DNA from 2 places in the Mycobacterium burgundiense genome. Region 1 is predicted to be linked to the other one. Evidence: riboswitches for the same ligand, from Rfam matches in the RefSeq annotation. Region 1 holds a riboswitch; the other holds the start of a gene.
What was found. A riboswitch is a leader RNA that binds a small molecule or an ion and turns the genes downstream of it on or off. The one in region 1 is predicted to bind S-adenosylmethionine.
Positions count from the first base shown of each region.

Region 2: linked by a shared signal. The riboswitch ahead of RCP80_RS09410 (hypothetical protein) and the one ahead of RCP80_RS18285 (bifunctional o-acetylhomoserine/o-acetylserine sulfhydrylase) in region 1 are both predicted to bind S-adenosylmethionine.

Region 1 covers NZ_OY726397.1:3,861,545-3,868,435, forward strand. Annotated here, with positions in the region: gene trpS (tryptophan--tRNA ligase) at 1-711, opposite strand, end outside; gene RCP80_RS18275 (exodeoxyribonuclease III) at 708-1,529, opposite strand; gene RCP80_RS18280 (epoxide hydrolase EphH) at 1,618-2,457, shown strand; SAM riboswitch class IV at 2,534-2,667, shown strand; gene RCP80_RS18285 (bifunctional o-acetylhomoserine/o-acetylserine sulfhydrylase) at 2,819-4,159, shown strand; gene metX (homoserine O-acetyltransferase MetX) at 4,171-5,301, shown strand; gene RCP80_RS18295 (class I SAM-dependent methyltransferase) at 5,298-6,032, shown strand; gene RCP80_RS18300 (hypothetical protein) at 6,038-6,274, opposite strand; gene RCP80_RS18305 (DUF3017 domain-containing protein) at 6,331-6,612, opposite strand; gene RCP80_RS18310 (bifunctional methylenetetrahydrofolate dehydrogenase/methenyltetrahydrofolate cyclohydrolase) at 6,609-6,891, opposite strand, start outside.
Region 2 covers NZ_OY726397.1:2,016,964-2,023,854, forward strand. Annotated here, with positions in the region: gene RCP80_RS09395 (ADP-ribosylglycohydrolase family protein) at 1-446, opposite strand, end outside; gene RCP80_RS09400 (NUDIX hydrolase) at 514-1,179, shown strand; gene RCP80_RS09405 (metallophosphoesterase) at 1,191-2,195, opposite strand; SAM riboswitch class IV at 2,504-2,614, opposite strand; SAM riboswitch class IV at 2,822-2,933, shown strand; gene RCP80_RS09410 (hypothetical protein) at 3,084-3,368, shown strand; gene RCP80_RS09415 (class I SAM-dependent methyltransferase) at 3,436-3,984, shown strand; gene RCP80_RS09420 (SpoIIAA family protein) at 4,006-4,374, opposite strand; gene RCP80_RS09425 (TIGR03617 family F420-dependent LLM class oxidoreductase) at 4,492-5,514, opposite strand; gene RCP80_RS09430 (hypothetical protein) at 5,547-5,915, opposite strand; gene RCP80_RS09435 (DUF732 domain-containing protein) at 5,994-6,335, opposite strand; gene RCP80_RS09440 (HNH endonuclease) at 6,401-6,891, opposite strand, start outside.

The sequences.
Region 1 (6,891 bases):
GTCGCTGTCGGTGACGGCCGAACGGATCTTCTTGGCGGTCTTGGCCGGATCGTCGAGCAGGGCGACGAGCCCGGCCTCGGTGGCCGCGGACTTGCTCATCTTCGCCGTCGGATCCTGCAGGTCGTAGATCTTGGCGGTGGCCTTCGGGATCAGCGCCTCGGGCACCACGAACGTGTCGGGGAACCGCGCATTGAAGCGCTGGGCCACGTCCCGGGTGAGCTCGAGATGCTGGCGCTGATCCTCGCCGACCGGAACCAGATCGGTGTCGTAGAGCAGGATGTCGGCGGCCATCAACACCGGGTAGGTGAACAGCCCCACGGTGGTGGCGTCGCTGCCGTGCCGGGCCGACTTGTCCTTGAACTGCGTCATCCGAGACGCCTGCCCGAAACCGGTGAAACACCCCAGCGCCCAAGCCAACTGGGCGTGGGCGGGCACGTGACTCTGAACGAAGATGGCGCTGCGCGCGGGATCGATGCCCAACGCCAGATACTGCGCGGCGGTCACCAGCGTACGGCGCCGCAGCACCTCCGGCTCGAGCTCCTGGGGCACGGTGATGGCGTGCAGGTCGACCACGCAGAAGAAGGCCTCGAACTCGTCCTGCATTCCCACCCATTGGTTGATCGCGCCCAGCGCGTTGCCGAGGTGCAGGGAATCGGAGGTGGGTTGGACGCCGGAGAACACCACTCGGCGGGCCGCGCTGCTGTCGCTCATGATGCGGCCATCTTTTCATCCGCGAATTCGACGGTCACCGGCGCGTGGTCCGACCAGCGCAGCGCGTAGGCGGCCGGCCGCTCGGTGCCGGCGGTCACGGCCCGGGCGGCCAGCGCGGGGGTGACCAGGTGGTAGTCGATGCGCCAGCCGGCGTCGTTGTCGAACGCCTTGCCGCGCCAGGACCACCAGCTGTACGGACCGGGCCCCTCGGGATGCAGCGCGCGCACGACGTCGACCCAGCCCGTGGCCAGCAGATCGGTGACCCACTGCCGTTCCTCGGGCAGGAATCCCGACTTCTTCAGGTTGCCCTTCCAGTTCTTGATGTCGTTCTCGGTGTGGGCGACGTTCCAGTCCCCGCACAGCAGCGCGTCCCGGCCGGTCGCGCGCAGTTGGGCCATCCGGTGGGCGATCGCGGTCATGAAGCGTTCCTTCTCCAGCTGGCGGTCGGTCTGGGCCTCGCCGGTCGGCACGTACAGGCTCGCGACGGTCAGGCCCGCGGTGTCGACTTCGAGGTAGCGGCCGTGCAACGCGAATTCGTCGGCGCCACAGCCGATGCGCACCTCGTCGAAGGGGGTGCGGGACAGCACGGCGACGCCGTTGCGGCCCTTGAGATGCGGGTCCGCCGACGCCAGGTGCCAGCCGTCGGCGATGGCCGGGGCCAGCGCTTCGGCCAGTTGCTCATCGTCCGCGCGCGTCTCCTGCAGGCAGATCACGTCCGCGCGGGTTTCCTTCAACCAGGCCAGCAAACCAAGATTGTCGGTTGAGCGCTGCTTGACGGCGGCCCGGATGCCGTTGACGTTGACGGTCGTGACGATCACGAGGCCCCACCCTAACCAACGCGTCGGACGCCGCCCGGCCGCAGGCGAGCCGGTACCGGGGGTACCGGATAGTTGCTAAAGTCGGGTCATGACGTTCCGTCGCGCCCCCATTCATCTGGGCACCGGTGAACCGGTCCTGATGCTGCATCCGTTCCTGTGCTCGCAGCAGGTCTGGTCCACGGTCGGGCAGAAGCTCGCCGAGACCGGGCGCTACGAGGTCTTCGCCCCGACGATGGTCGGCCACCACGGCGGACCCGACGCCGGGACGTGGTTCTTGAACACCGAACTGCTCGCCGATCACGTCGAACGACAACTCGACGAACTGGGCTGGGACACCGCCCACATCGTGGGTAATTCGCTGGGCGGCTGGGTCGCGTTCGAGCTGGAACGACGCGGCCGGGCCCGCACCCTGACCGGCATCGCCCCGGCCGGCGGCTGGACGCAGTGGTCACCGGTCAAGTTCGAGACCGTGGCGAAGTTCATTGCCGGCGGTCCGGTCCTGCTGGCCGCGCGCCTGCTGGGGCCCCGGATCCTTCGGCTGCCCTTCGCCCGCCGGGTGGCCACGCTGGCGGTCAGCGGTCCCGCCGACGGGCCCACCGACGCCGACCTGGTGGACCTCGTCGCGGACGCCACGCACTGCCGCGCCTACTTCGCGCTGCTGGTCAAGACCCTGATGTTGCCGGGACTGCTGGAGCTTTCCGAGATCGAGGTCCCGACCCACCTGGTGGTCTGCGAGAAGGACCGGGTCTTCCCCGCCGTGCGCGGCCACCGGCACTTCCTCGACAATCTGCCCCCCACCTCGCGCACCACCCGCCTCGACGGGGTCGGACACATCCCGATGCTGGAGGCTCCGGACCTCGTCGCGGACCTGCTGATCGCCTTCCTCGACGAGCACTCCGCGCCGGGCCCCGAACAGCGCCGGGCCTGACCCCACCGGACGTTTCGCGGGTGGCTGAAGCGTGCCTGCTGGCCGACACTCGGTCGGTTGGGATATTCTGCGTATCGGTCATGAGTGCCAGCAACAAGCCCCGGCTTGCTGGCCGGCAACCCTCCAACCGCGGTGGGGTGCCCCGGGTGATGACCAGGTTGAGTAGTCACTGGACCAACCATCCAGTGGGTTACACGGCAAGCGCGGGTCCGGTACGCGGGCCCCAAGAGTAGACAGGGAAACCTGATGCGGCCCGATATGTGTCACTGCTGCTGAACCGACGCGCACCCGTGCGCGTCGATCCGTCGTGCCAGCGCCGACGGACAAGCATCCGAGACCAGCTACCGAAGGACACCACCCCATGAGCAACAAAACCGATGATCACAGCGCCTCCTGGTCGTTCGAGACCAAGCAGGTCCACGCCGGCCAGACGCCCGATGCCGCCACCAATGCGCGGGCCCTGCCGATCTACGCGACCACCTCCTACACGTTCGACAGCACCGACCACGCCGCGGCCCTGTTCAGCCTGGCCGAACCCGGCAACATCTACACCCGGATCATGAACCCGACGACCGATGTCGTCGAGCAGCGCGTCGCGGCCCTCGAGGGCGGCGTCGCGGCGCTGTTCCTGGCATCGGGTCAGGCCGCCTCGACCATCTCGATCCTCAACATCGCCGCGGCCGGCGATCACGTCGTGTCCTCCCCGCGCCTGTACGGCGGCACCTATAACCTCTTCCAGCACTCGCTGCCGAAGCTCGGTGTCGAGGTCACCTTCGTCGAGAATCCCGATGATCCGGAGTCCTGGCGGGCGGCGGTGCGGCCCAACACCAAGGCCTTCTTCGCCGAGACCATCTCCAACCCGCAGATCGACATCCTCGACATCCCCGCGGTCTCGGCGGTGGCCCACGACAACGGCGTGCCGTTGATCGTGGACAACACCATCGCCACGCCGTACCTGATCCAACCGCTGGCGCTCGGCGCCGACATCGTCGTGCATTCGGCCACCAAGTACCTCGGCGGCCACGGCACCGCGATCGCCGGGGTGCTCGTCGACGGCGGCACCTTCGACTGGACCAGCGGACGATTCCCCGGGTTCACGACGCCGGACCCCAGCTACCACGGTGTGGTGTTCGCCGAACTCGGCGCACCGGCCTACGCGCTGAAGGCCCGGGTGCAGTTGCTGCGCGACCTCGGCTCGGCCGCCTCCCCGTTCAACGCCTTCCTGGTGGCGCAGGGCCTGGAAACGCTGAGCCTGCGGATGGAACGCCACGTGGAGAATGCGCAATGCGTCGCCAAGTACCTGGCCGACCACGAGGGCGTCACCAGCGTCAACTACGCCGGACTGCCGGATTCACCCTGGTATGACCTCGGAAAGAAGCTGGCGCCCAGGGGCACCGGCGCGGTGCTGGCCTTCGAGTTGGCCGGCGGAGTCGCCGCCGGCAAGGCATTCGTCGACGCGCTCACCTTGCACAGCCACGTCGCCAACATCGGCGACGTGCGGTCGCTGGTGATCCATCCGGCCTCCACCACGCATCAGCAGCTCTCGCCCGAGGAGCAGCTCAGCAGCGGGGTCACCCCGGGCCTGGTGCGCCTGGCGGTCGGCATCGAGGGCATCGACGACATCCTGGCCGACCTCGAGCGTGGCTTCGCCGCCGCCGGAGCCGTGGGGCACCCGGACCCCCAAGCCGTGGCGGCGTTTTGAGTGAGCCGGACATGACCATCTCCGAAGAGCGCGTATTCGCGCACGCCGTCCTGCCCCCCGAGGGTGAGACCGCGATCGTCAACATCGGTGCACTCGAGCTGGAAAGCGGTGTGGTGCTCGACGACGTCAGCATCGCCGTCCAGCGCTGGGGCGAGCTGTCCCCGGCTCGCGACAACGTCGTCATGGTGCTGCATGCGCTCACCGGCGATTCGCACATCACCGGCCCGGCCGGACCGGGGCACCCGACCCCGGGCTGGTGGGACGGCATCGCCGGGCCGGGCGCGCCGATCGACACCGACCGCTGGTGCGCGGTGGCGACCAATGTGCTGGGCGGCTGCCGCGGTTCGACCGGACCGAGTTCGCGCAAGCGCGATGGATTGCCATGGGGCTCACGCTTTCCGGTGATCACCATCCGCGACCAGGTCAACGCCGACATCGCCGCGCTGGCCGCCCTCGGCATCACCGAGGTCGCCACCGTGATGGGCGGCTCGATGGGCGGTGCCCGAGCGCTGGAATGGATTGTCGGACATCCCGATACGGTGCGCACCGGGCTGGTGCTGGCGGTCGGCGCGCGCGCCACGGCCGATCAGATCGGCACCCAGAGCACTCAGATCGCGGCCATCAAGGCCGACCCGGACTGGCAGGGTGGCGACTACTACGAGACCGGCCGCAGCCCGGATGCCGGGCTGCAGATCGCGCGCAGGTTCGCACACCTGACCTACCGTGGCGAGGTCGAGCTGGACACCCGGTTCGGCAACATCGCGCAGGGCGACGAGGACCCGCTGACCGGCGGTCGGTACGCGGTGGAGAGCTATCTGGAGTATCAGGGCGCCAAGCTGCGCGCCCGGTTCGACGCCGGCAGCTATGTGACACTCTCCGACGCGCTCTCGAGCCACGACGTGGGTCGTGGACGCGGCGGGGTGGCCGCGGCGCTGCGGTCCTGTTCGGTCCCCACGGTGGTGGGCGGCATCACCTCCGACCGGCTCTATCCGCTGCGGTTGCAGCAGGAGCTGGCCGATCTGCTGCCCGGCTGCGAGGGGCTCAACGTGGTCGAGTCGATCAGCGGCCACGACGGATTCCTGGTCGAGATGGAACCCATCGGCGCCCTGATCCGGCAGACGCTGGAATTGGCGTCCCGGTGATCGCGCAAGACCCCGCACGGTCGCTGTCCTTCGGTTCGGAGGCCGCCGCCTACGAGCGGGGCCGCCCGTCGTATCCCCCGGACGCCATCGATTGGCTGCTGCCGCCGGGCGCGCGCGATGTGCTCGACCTCGGCGCCGGCACCGGCAAGCTGACCACCCGGCTGGTGGAACGCGGACTGAACGTGGTGGCGGTCGACCCGATCGCGGAGATGCTCGAGGTGCTCAGCAATGCGCTGCCCGAGACCCCGGCGCTGCTCGGCACGGCCGAGGAGATTCCGCTGCCGGACAACAGCGTCGACGCCGTCCTCGTCGCACAGGCCTGGCACTGGGTCGACCCGGCGCGCGCCATCCCCGAGGTGGCCCGGGTGCTGCGGCCCGGCGGTCGGCTGGGCCTGGTGTGGAACACCCGCGACGAGCGGCTGGGCTGGGTCAAGGATCTCGGGGCCATCATCGGCCCCGAACACGACCCGTTCAGCCAGTCGGTGCCGCTGCCGGAACCGTTCCGCGACGTGCAGCGCCATCAGGTGGAGTGGACCAACTACCTGACGCCGCAGGCGGTGGTGGACCTGGTGGCCTCCCGCAGCTACTGCATCACCTCACCGGCACGGGTGCGCACCCAGACGCTGGATCGGGTCCGCGAACTGCTGGCCACCCACCCGGCACTGGCGAACTCCACCGGCGTCGCCCTGCCGTACGTGACGGTGTGTATCCGGGCGACGCTGGCGGGTTGACCAATCTAGCCGCCCCGGCCCCGCTTTGCATCGATCTGATTGAGCAGCATTCCGAACCCGTTGGCGCGCAACGAAATCCGTAGCTGCTTGCTGGGATCGTGGCCATCGAGCCAGCGCCACAACACCTGCTGCTGCCGCAGCGCGGACTGCGATTCCGCGTGCAGGATACGAAGCAAAGTGGCCAACGTGGCCGGCGACTCGCCCCCGGATAGATCCGTCGAACTATCTAATAGTGCCCCCATGGGGGCATCTTAGTGACCCCGACCGCCGCCGCACCGCCGGATTCTCTGTGGATCGACTAAGACGTTCCGAGCGGATCGATGGTCGAGGCCGCGTACATCACCACCGTCGCCACCGAAGCGGTGGTGACGAAATCGATGCCCTTGGTGCGCACTCCGAGCAGGCCGGCGCGATCCTCGCTGAGCAGGAGCCGCAACCCGGCGGCCACCGCCACCCCGACCCCGATGAGCAGCGCGCCGCGGCGCCAGAAGCCGGCGGCCACCAGCACGAAGGCGATCGCGAACGTCGCGACCACCGTCAGGATCGGCCATTGGTCGCGCAGCGCCGACCGCAGCGTCATTGCCGCGACTCGGCGCGTTCGACCACGTTGGTCAGCAGGAACGCGCGGGTCAGCGGCCCGACACCGCCCGGATTCGGCGAGACGTGCCCGGCCACGTCCCAGACGCCGGGATGCACGTCGCCGGTAAGCTTGCCGTCGACCCGACTCACGCCGACGTCGACCACCGCCGCACCCGGACGGACCATGTCCGCGGTCACCAGGTGCGGCACCCCGACCGCCGCGATGATGATGTCGGCCTGCCGTGTCAGTGCGGGCAGGTCACGAGTTCCGGTGTGGCAC
Region 2 (6,891 bases), 1.8 Mb from region 1:
TCGTCATCAAGATAAGCCAACGCCACCGGCGCGGTCCGCATCAGCGAACCATTGCCGGCGGTGCGACCGGTGCGCTCGTGCAGCGTCGCCGCCGCGGTGCGCGCGTGGGCCGCCGAGATGCGCCCCTCGCGGGCAGCTGTGGCCAGAACGGACCGCGTCTGGATGCCGACATCCTTGGCGCCCAAAGACCACTCGTGCCAGCGAGCCACGATGGCGTCCTGCGCCGTCGACTCGCGTAGGTCCGCTCCCGTAGCGGCGACCTCGGCGATGGCAATCGCCATGGCGGTGTCGTCGGTCCATTCACTCGGCTCCCACGGCCCACCCCCGGCCATCTCTACCGGCAACTCGGGCCCTCGCGGCGGCTGGAACTCGTACGGCGCGCCCAGCGCGTCCCCCGCCGCGGTCCCCAACAGCACGCCCTCGACCCGGTCATTCAGTGATGCCATCTCCACCCCCAGTTCAATTTGCGCAAAAGTGCGCTAAATGAGATGGACTGTACGCTGGGGCACTGACATGGACAACAAGAACCACAGAGACAGCAGCGGACGCACCCTGGGGGACTACCCAAGACCCTCGGTTGCCGTCGACGCGGCTGTGCTCACCGTCGATCCTGCGGTCGGGTTGTCGGTCCTGCAGGTCAGGCGGACAGGAGGTCGAGGTTGGGCGCTGCCGGGCACCTTCCTGCACGCCGGCGAGACCCTGGCCGACGCCGTCGCTCGGGCACTGGCGGACAAAGCCAACGTGACCGGGTTATGCCCCCGCCAACTCCACGTCTTCGATGACCCAGAGCGCGACGATCGTGGCTGGGTGTTGTCGGTGGCGCACGTCGCCGTCGTCCCGCCAGATCGGCTAACCAGCCGCCTCGTCGCCACCACCCGACTGGTCCCCGTGCATGCACCGGGCCGACTGATCTACGACCACGCCGACATCATCGCGCTGTCCGTCGAGGACGTGCGCACCCGCTACGAAGCGTCGCCGGATCCCGACCGTCTGCTCGGCGAGGAATTCACCCTGCGCGACCTTCGGTTGGTCCACGAGGGCGTCGCGGGGTCCGCGCTGCAACGTGACACGTTCCGGCGTTCGATGGAGTCCCAACTCGTCGCGACCGGCGCCACCACGGCGGGCGGGCGAGGACGCCCCGCGGAGTTGTTCCGGCGACGGGTCAACCTCGAGTCATGAACGGCCGCGGCTCACCATCCGCCTGAAGTCACGGAGTGTTCGCGCTGAATTGTGCTCTCGCCCGACCAGCGGTAGGCGGTCAGCGCGCCGTCTTTCACCGCGCTGAAGTCGACGCACGCGGTGTAGTCCGTCCAGTCGTGCCGGTGTTTCGGAGGCGCCTGCCGCCAGTAATGACCGTAGACCACCGGGATTTCGTCGGTATAGACGAAGGACCGGGTGTCGCTCCGCAGTTCCAGGTCGGGCAGCGGCGGGTAGGGCTCGCCGGCCGCGGTGGTGAAATTGCCTGCCATTTCGGCGATGTCGCGCAGGGTGCGGCCGCCGTTGTTCCACCATTGTATTCGGGCGTTGTCGCGCGGCGTGCCGTCTTTGTCGTGGTAGGGGAGCTGCCCATGGTTGACCAGACTGATCTCGGGGCCCTTCAGCAGCGTCTCGACCGCACGGTACAGCGGATGGTGCTCGGTGCTGGCCGCCACCAGATGGTCGATGTGGGCGAACGGGGTATTCGATCCGCAGTGGTGCTCGACCACTGCGATGGAGTCCGCGTGCCAGCAGGCGTGGACGACCCGCAGGCCACCGAGATCCAGCCAGAGCGGAATCGTCTTGAACCACTGCAGGTATCGCTGCCGGTCAATGCCGGTGACCTGGTCGAGGAAGGCCTTGTGCTGTTTCGCGTTCTTCTCCGACCTTTCGTCGTCCGGGTCATCGTGTGGGCGTAGGTACTTCCCGCTGCCGGGCGGCCATTCGGTGTCATAGGCGAGGGCGTTGAACTCGTGATTGCCCATGACGATCCGGGCGCTGTCCGCATCGACCATGGCCTTGACCACCTCGAGCACGCGCAACTGTTCGTCGCCGCGATCGATCAGGTCGCCGACGAAGATCGCCTGCCGACTGGGATGGCGGTATGCGGCTGCGGGCTCGGCCATGTAGCCGAGTTCGGTGAGTAGTTCCTCGAGCTTGGTGGCGCATCCGTGGACGTCGCCGATGATGTCGTAGCCTTCGATTCGCTGAACGTTCATCTTGTGTGATCCTCTCAATGGGGTTCGGATAGAGCAGACTGGGACTTCGTGTTACCGCGGTCCGCATCAGAAACGACATGCGGTCGAATCTCACACGTCCCGGGTATCACTGAGGTCCAATCCGAACACCTTGGCGCGCAGACGATGTCGGTCTTCCACCCGCGCTTCGTCCCGACGTCTCTGGGCGGCCACGCCGAGGTGCACCTTCAATGCCTGGAGCCATTGCTTGCGGTGCCCAGGGCCAATAGAGGCGCAGTCCTTCGCTTGAGACATCGCGATATTCCCCGAGTTTCGTGCCTCTGCCAGGAGAGGCGCTCTTGCCCTCACCGGTTGGCGTGGGCCGCGTCGTCATCCGAGCCACCCGCGAGCGTGGGGTTGGCGTGCCGCTTAGTCGGAGCTTGGTACGGCATCTCATGACGCACCCCGACTATAACTTGGCGGTCTGACAGGCAAGGCCGAAAGGTCTTGATGGGGTGCGCATTCTTCGCTTACGCAACGAAACCTCTCGGTTCAGATCACCGGTGTACTCACGGCAGGGGATGGAGAATGGTGATGAGATCAGGTCGCACGCTAGACCGCCGCCATCACGGCTGCTGTGTGGCCCGAGCCCTGTACCATGACGATTGCTTCACGAGTTGCCGTCGCCAAGCTCCGACTGGACGGTACGCCAACCCCACGCTGGTGGGTGGCTCGGATGACGAAGCGGCCTAAACCGTTTGGTGCGGGCAAGAGTGTCTCCGTGGTGGAGACTCCCGGGCAGGGAGGGCGGATTATGTTCCGGTCGATTGATCAAGTCATCAGGCGCAACGTGCGTGCGCAGTGTCCGCGGCGACTGGAGCGGCCCAGGCAGGCGGGACGGGGCGACCGTCCTCGGCAGAAGAGGTTGTCATGAGCGCAGAGCGTGGCTGGATTGGCGAGCCACAGCCTCCCCGGCAGTGGCATGCGTCGCACTACTCCCGAACGGCTGATCAAATCGCGCGCCACGGTTCCTACGCGGCCGCCGAAGCTCATCGTCGTTCTAAATTGCAGCGCGCCGTGGAAGATACCTGGGTCGAACAGGAGATCAGGAATGCCAAACTGCGCACCGTGAACGCATCTGCTCCCTTGCAGATTGCGGCGCGATACGAAAAGGCATCCGGTGTTGGTGACGGTTGTCCGGCTGACGGCACATAGCTGTGTCTGCACCGGGCCTCGCTTCGCCGAAGAGCGGGCGACGGGCGCACCGCACGGGTGAGTCGCAATGACTGACCAGGACCGCACCCGCTGGGACGAGCGCTACCGGGAGCGCCCGGCACCGTCCATGGAATCGGTGGGTCCGCCGCCGGCGTTCGCCCACTTTGAAGACGTGTTCCCCACTGAGGGGCACGCCCTGGACCTGGCGTGCGGACCGGGCGTGACCAGCGTGTGGCTGGCCCGTCGCGGCCTCGACGTATGGGGCGTCGACGTCTCGACGATCGCCATCGACCAGGCCCGAGAGCTCGCTGCGCGCAGCGACGTTGGCGATCGTTGCCGATTCGAAGTCGTCGACCTCGACGCCGGGCTTCCGGCCGGTCCACCCACGGACGTCATTGTCTGCCAACGGTTCCGGGACCGTCGCCTCGATCAGGCGATCATCGACCGGTTGGCCCCCGGCGGGCTGCTGGCGATCAGCTGGCTGAGCGCGGTCGGCGCCGAACCGGGGCGCTTCCGGGCGGCGCCGGGGGAGTTGACGGCCTCCTTCGCCACACTGGAGACGATCGCCGCCGACGAACGTCAGGGCGAGGCGTGGATGCTGGCCAGAAAGACCTGAGCAACGGCCGTGGAGGCGCCCTCAGCCCGCGGCCCACTCCTTCGCCTGCTCCAGCTCGCCGAGACCGAATATCTTGAGCTCGCCGGGAACCATCCACGCCAGCACGTGTAGCGCGTGCACAATCCAGTCCGTGTCGGTGACGATCGCCATCCGCTTGAATGCGGAGTGGTGTTTGAAGAGCACACCGAAGCCCATCCGGATGTCCTCGGCCAGCCCGCCGCGGCCGAAGCCTTCGTAGTCCGGATCGATGACCTCGACGAACCTGATCTCATCGGTGTCCAGCAGCTGGCGCATCTGCGGTTCAAATGCGCGCAGTTCCTCGCCCGTGACTGTGCCCGAGACGCGAATCCCGGTCACGCCCTCGGGCGTGTCAGTCATCATCTCGATCACGGCATAACCCCCCTGTGCAGTGCCCGAAATCCACCCTACGCTCGCTACCGGACCACCGGCCACGGTACGGGAGTGACGGGCGGGCGGCCCGGGCCGGCCGACGACGGAACGCCAGCTTTAATCGGGCACTGCAGACATCGCCCGCGCGACCGCGCCGTAGCGTTCGAAACGCTCGAGATCGCTGGCCGCGTTGTACAGCACGAGGCGGGTCGCGACACCGGCGTACTTCTCGCCGAGGGCGCCGGCCAGACCGTCCCAGGTGGACTCGGTGGCGAACGCCGCGATGTGGTCGTCGGTGATCTGGTCCGCCATTCCGGCGAAGTCGCCGGCCTTCTGCTTCTCGCGGATCCGCGCGGTCGTCCCTTCGAACCCGGCCTCATCCCAGATGAACGCATAGTTGGGCGTGCTGCCGTAAAAGCTCAAGCTGGCCCGCACAAGCTCACGTTCGTTATGCCGTTCCTCGTCGGTATCCCCGACAATCGTCATGACCGGCACAATCACCGCGACCTCCGACGGCGATCGTCCCGACTTCGCCGCTCCCGCAGCGACATTCGGCACGACGTGACGCGCAATGTATCCGGGTTCGCCGAGCGGATGCACATGCAGCCCGTCGGCGACCTCGCCCGCCATCCGCAGCATCCACGGATTCACCGCCGCCACATCGACACTCGGATCGGGTGCGTCGATGGGGCCCGCGCTCCACTGGGGCGTCAGGAAGTCGAGGTCGTAGAACTCGCCGTGGTGATCAAGCGTCCCGGTCCGGAACGCGGCGAAACACGCCTTCACAGCGAGCACGTAGTCGCGCAGTCGGGGACCGGGCCGGTCGAAGGCCGCACCGTATCGCCGCACCACATGGGTACGCACCTGCGTGCCGAGACCGAGCCGGAACCGCCCGCCCGTGGCCTCTTGGAGCTCCCAGGCCGTCGCGGCCGTGACGAACGGACTGCGCGGAAACGCCACCGCGACACCGGTCAACAGGTCAAGGCCGGGCGCGCACTGCGAGGCCACCGCGGCATTGAGATACGCGGTTCGCCCGGTCTCGGTGAACAGGAGACCGGAGAAGCCGAAGGCCTGCGTACGTCGGGCGAGATCGCCGATCTTTTCCAGCGGCTGCGGAGTCGTCATCACGTCGATGTGCACGCTGCCACCGTACGCCCGCGGGATGGTGATCCCTAGGCTCGCTGAATGCTCCGCAGCAACCCATCCCAGTTTCCGCGCTCGACGTAGCGCATGACCTTCGCGCCCTGCTCCCCGTAGGTGCCACGGCTGTCACCGTCGAGCACCCATGCATGCTGTCGGTCCGCCCGCGCGGCGATCTGCGCAATGCGGCGTTTCCGCTGCGCTTCCCGGCGGCTCCGCTCGGCCTCTGCTTTCTCGCACTGCGTGACCAACACCTGCGAGACCACGACGGCGAGGACGACGACGACGATTACCGCCAGAGCGCCCAGGATCCACCAGATGTACTTGACGATCACGCCGATGATGAACAGCAGCCCCACCAATGCAGCGAATCCGCCGACCTGATTCCCTTGACCACCCATGTCGGTTCTCCCTCCTGACCCGCATGATGCCATCAGGTACCGACATCGAGTCCCGTTGCCGAAGAGGCGATTCGCCGCTCACACCGGTCCGGTATAGCCCTGATCCCGGGCCCACCCGACAACCGTCGGCTTGGCGTCCAGGCACATGGTGTTCACCGCTGACATCAGCACGATCGCCGCCTCGGCCGGCGCGAAACCGGTATTGCCCAGCTTGCCGAGCACCAGCGGCGGCGAAACCCCTTGGCGCAGTTCGTGGCAGAGCTCCTTGCCGATATCGATCATGTCGACCATCGACGAGTACCAGACCCCCGCGCTGTCGAGCTCGGAGATGAAGTCGTACTGGTCGGCCTGGGCCGGACCGGCGAACAACACCGATCCACACACCGCCAGGACAGCCGCAATTACCCCACGTTTGCGCATGATTCCCCCCTCGGATAGCGCTTACGAAAGGGAAGTTAGACCATGCCACCGACAGACACGGACAACTACGATCCCACCCACCATGGCGGAAAGCTGATGTCGAGGCGTTCCCGTTGCCGGTATCCCGCCCAGGTCGGCACCCCGGTGGGCTGCCCGAGGTAGATCCCACGCGCCGCGGCGACTACTCGTGCGTGCTGGGTGGGCCACTGCAACGACGAGGCCACCTCTTCGAGCACCTTCAGGTCGCGTTCCAGCACCCGGTCGACGAGCGCCACCGCGGGCAGCGCACCGCTCTTGTCGCCGTTGCAGCGCGCGCACGCCAACACCAGATTGGCGAGGCCGTCGATGCCCACCAATGACCACGGCAGGACATGGTCGATCGGATTGTTGGCGGGCAGATGGGTCCGGCAGTAAAAGCAGTGCGGCCCAAAGGCTTCCTTGAAAGGTTCGCGCACCAGCGCCATCGCAGTGCGCTCACGGCCGAACAGGTGCCCGGCGACGTCCGGCACTTCGGCGTCGAGGAACTTGTTCATCCGGCGCACGTCGTCGACCCACA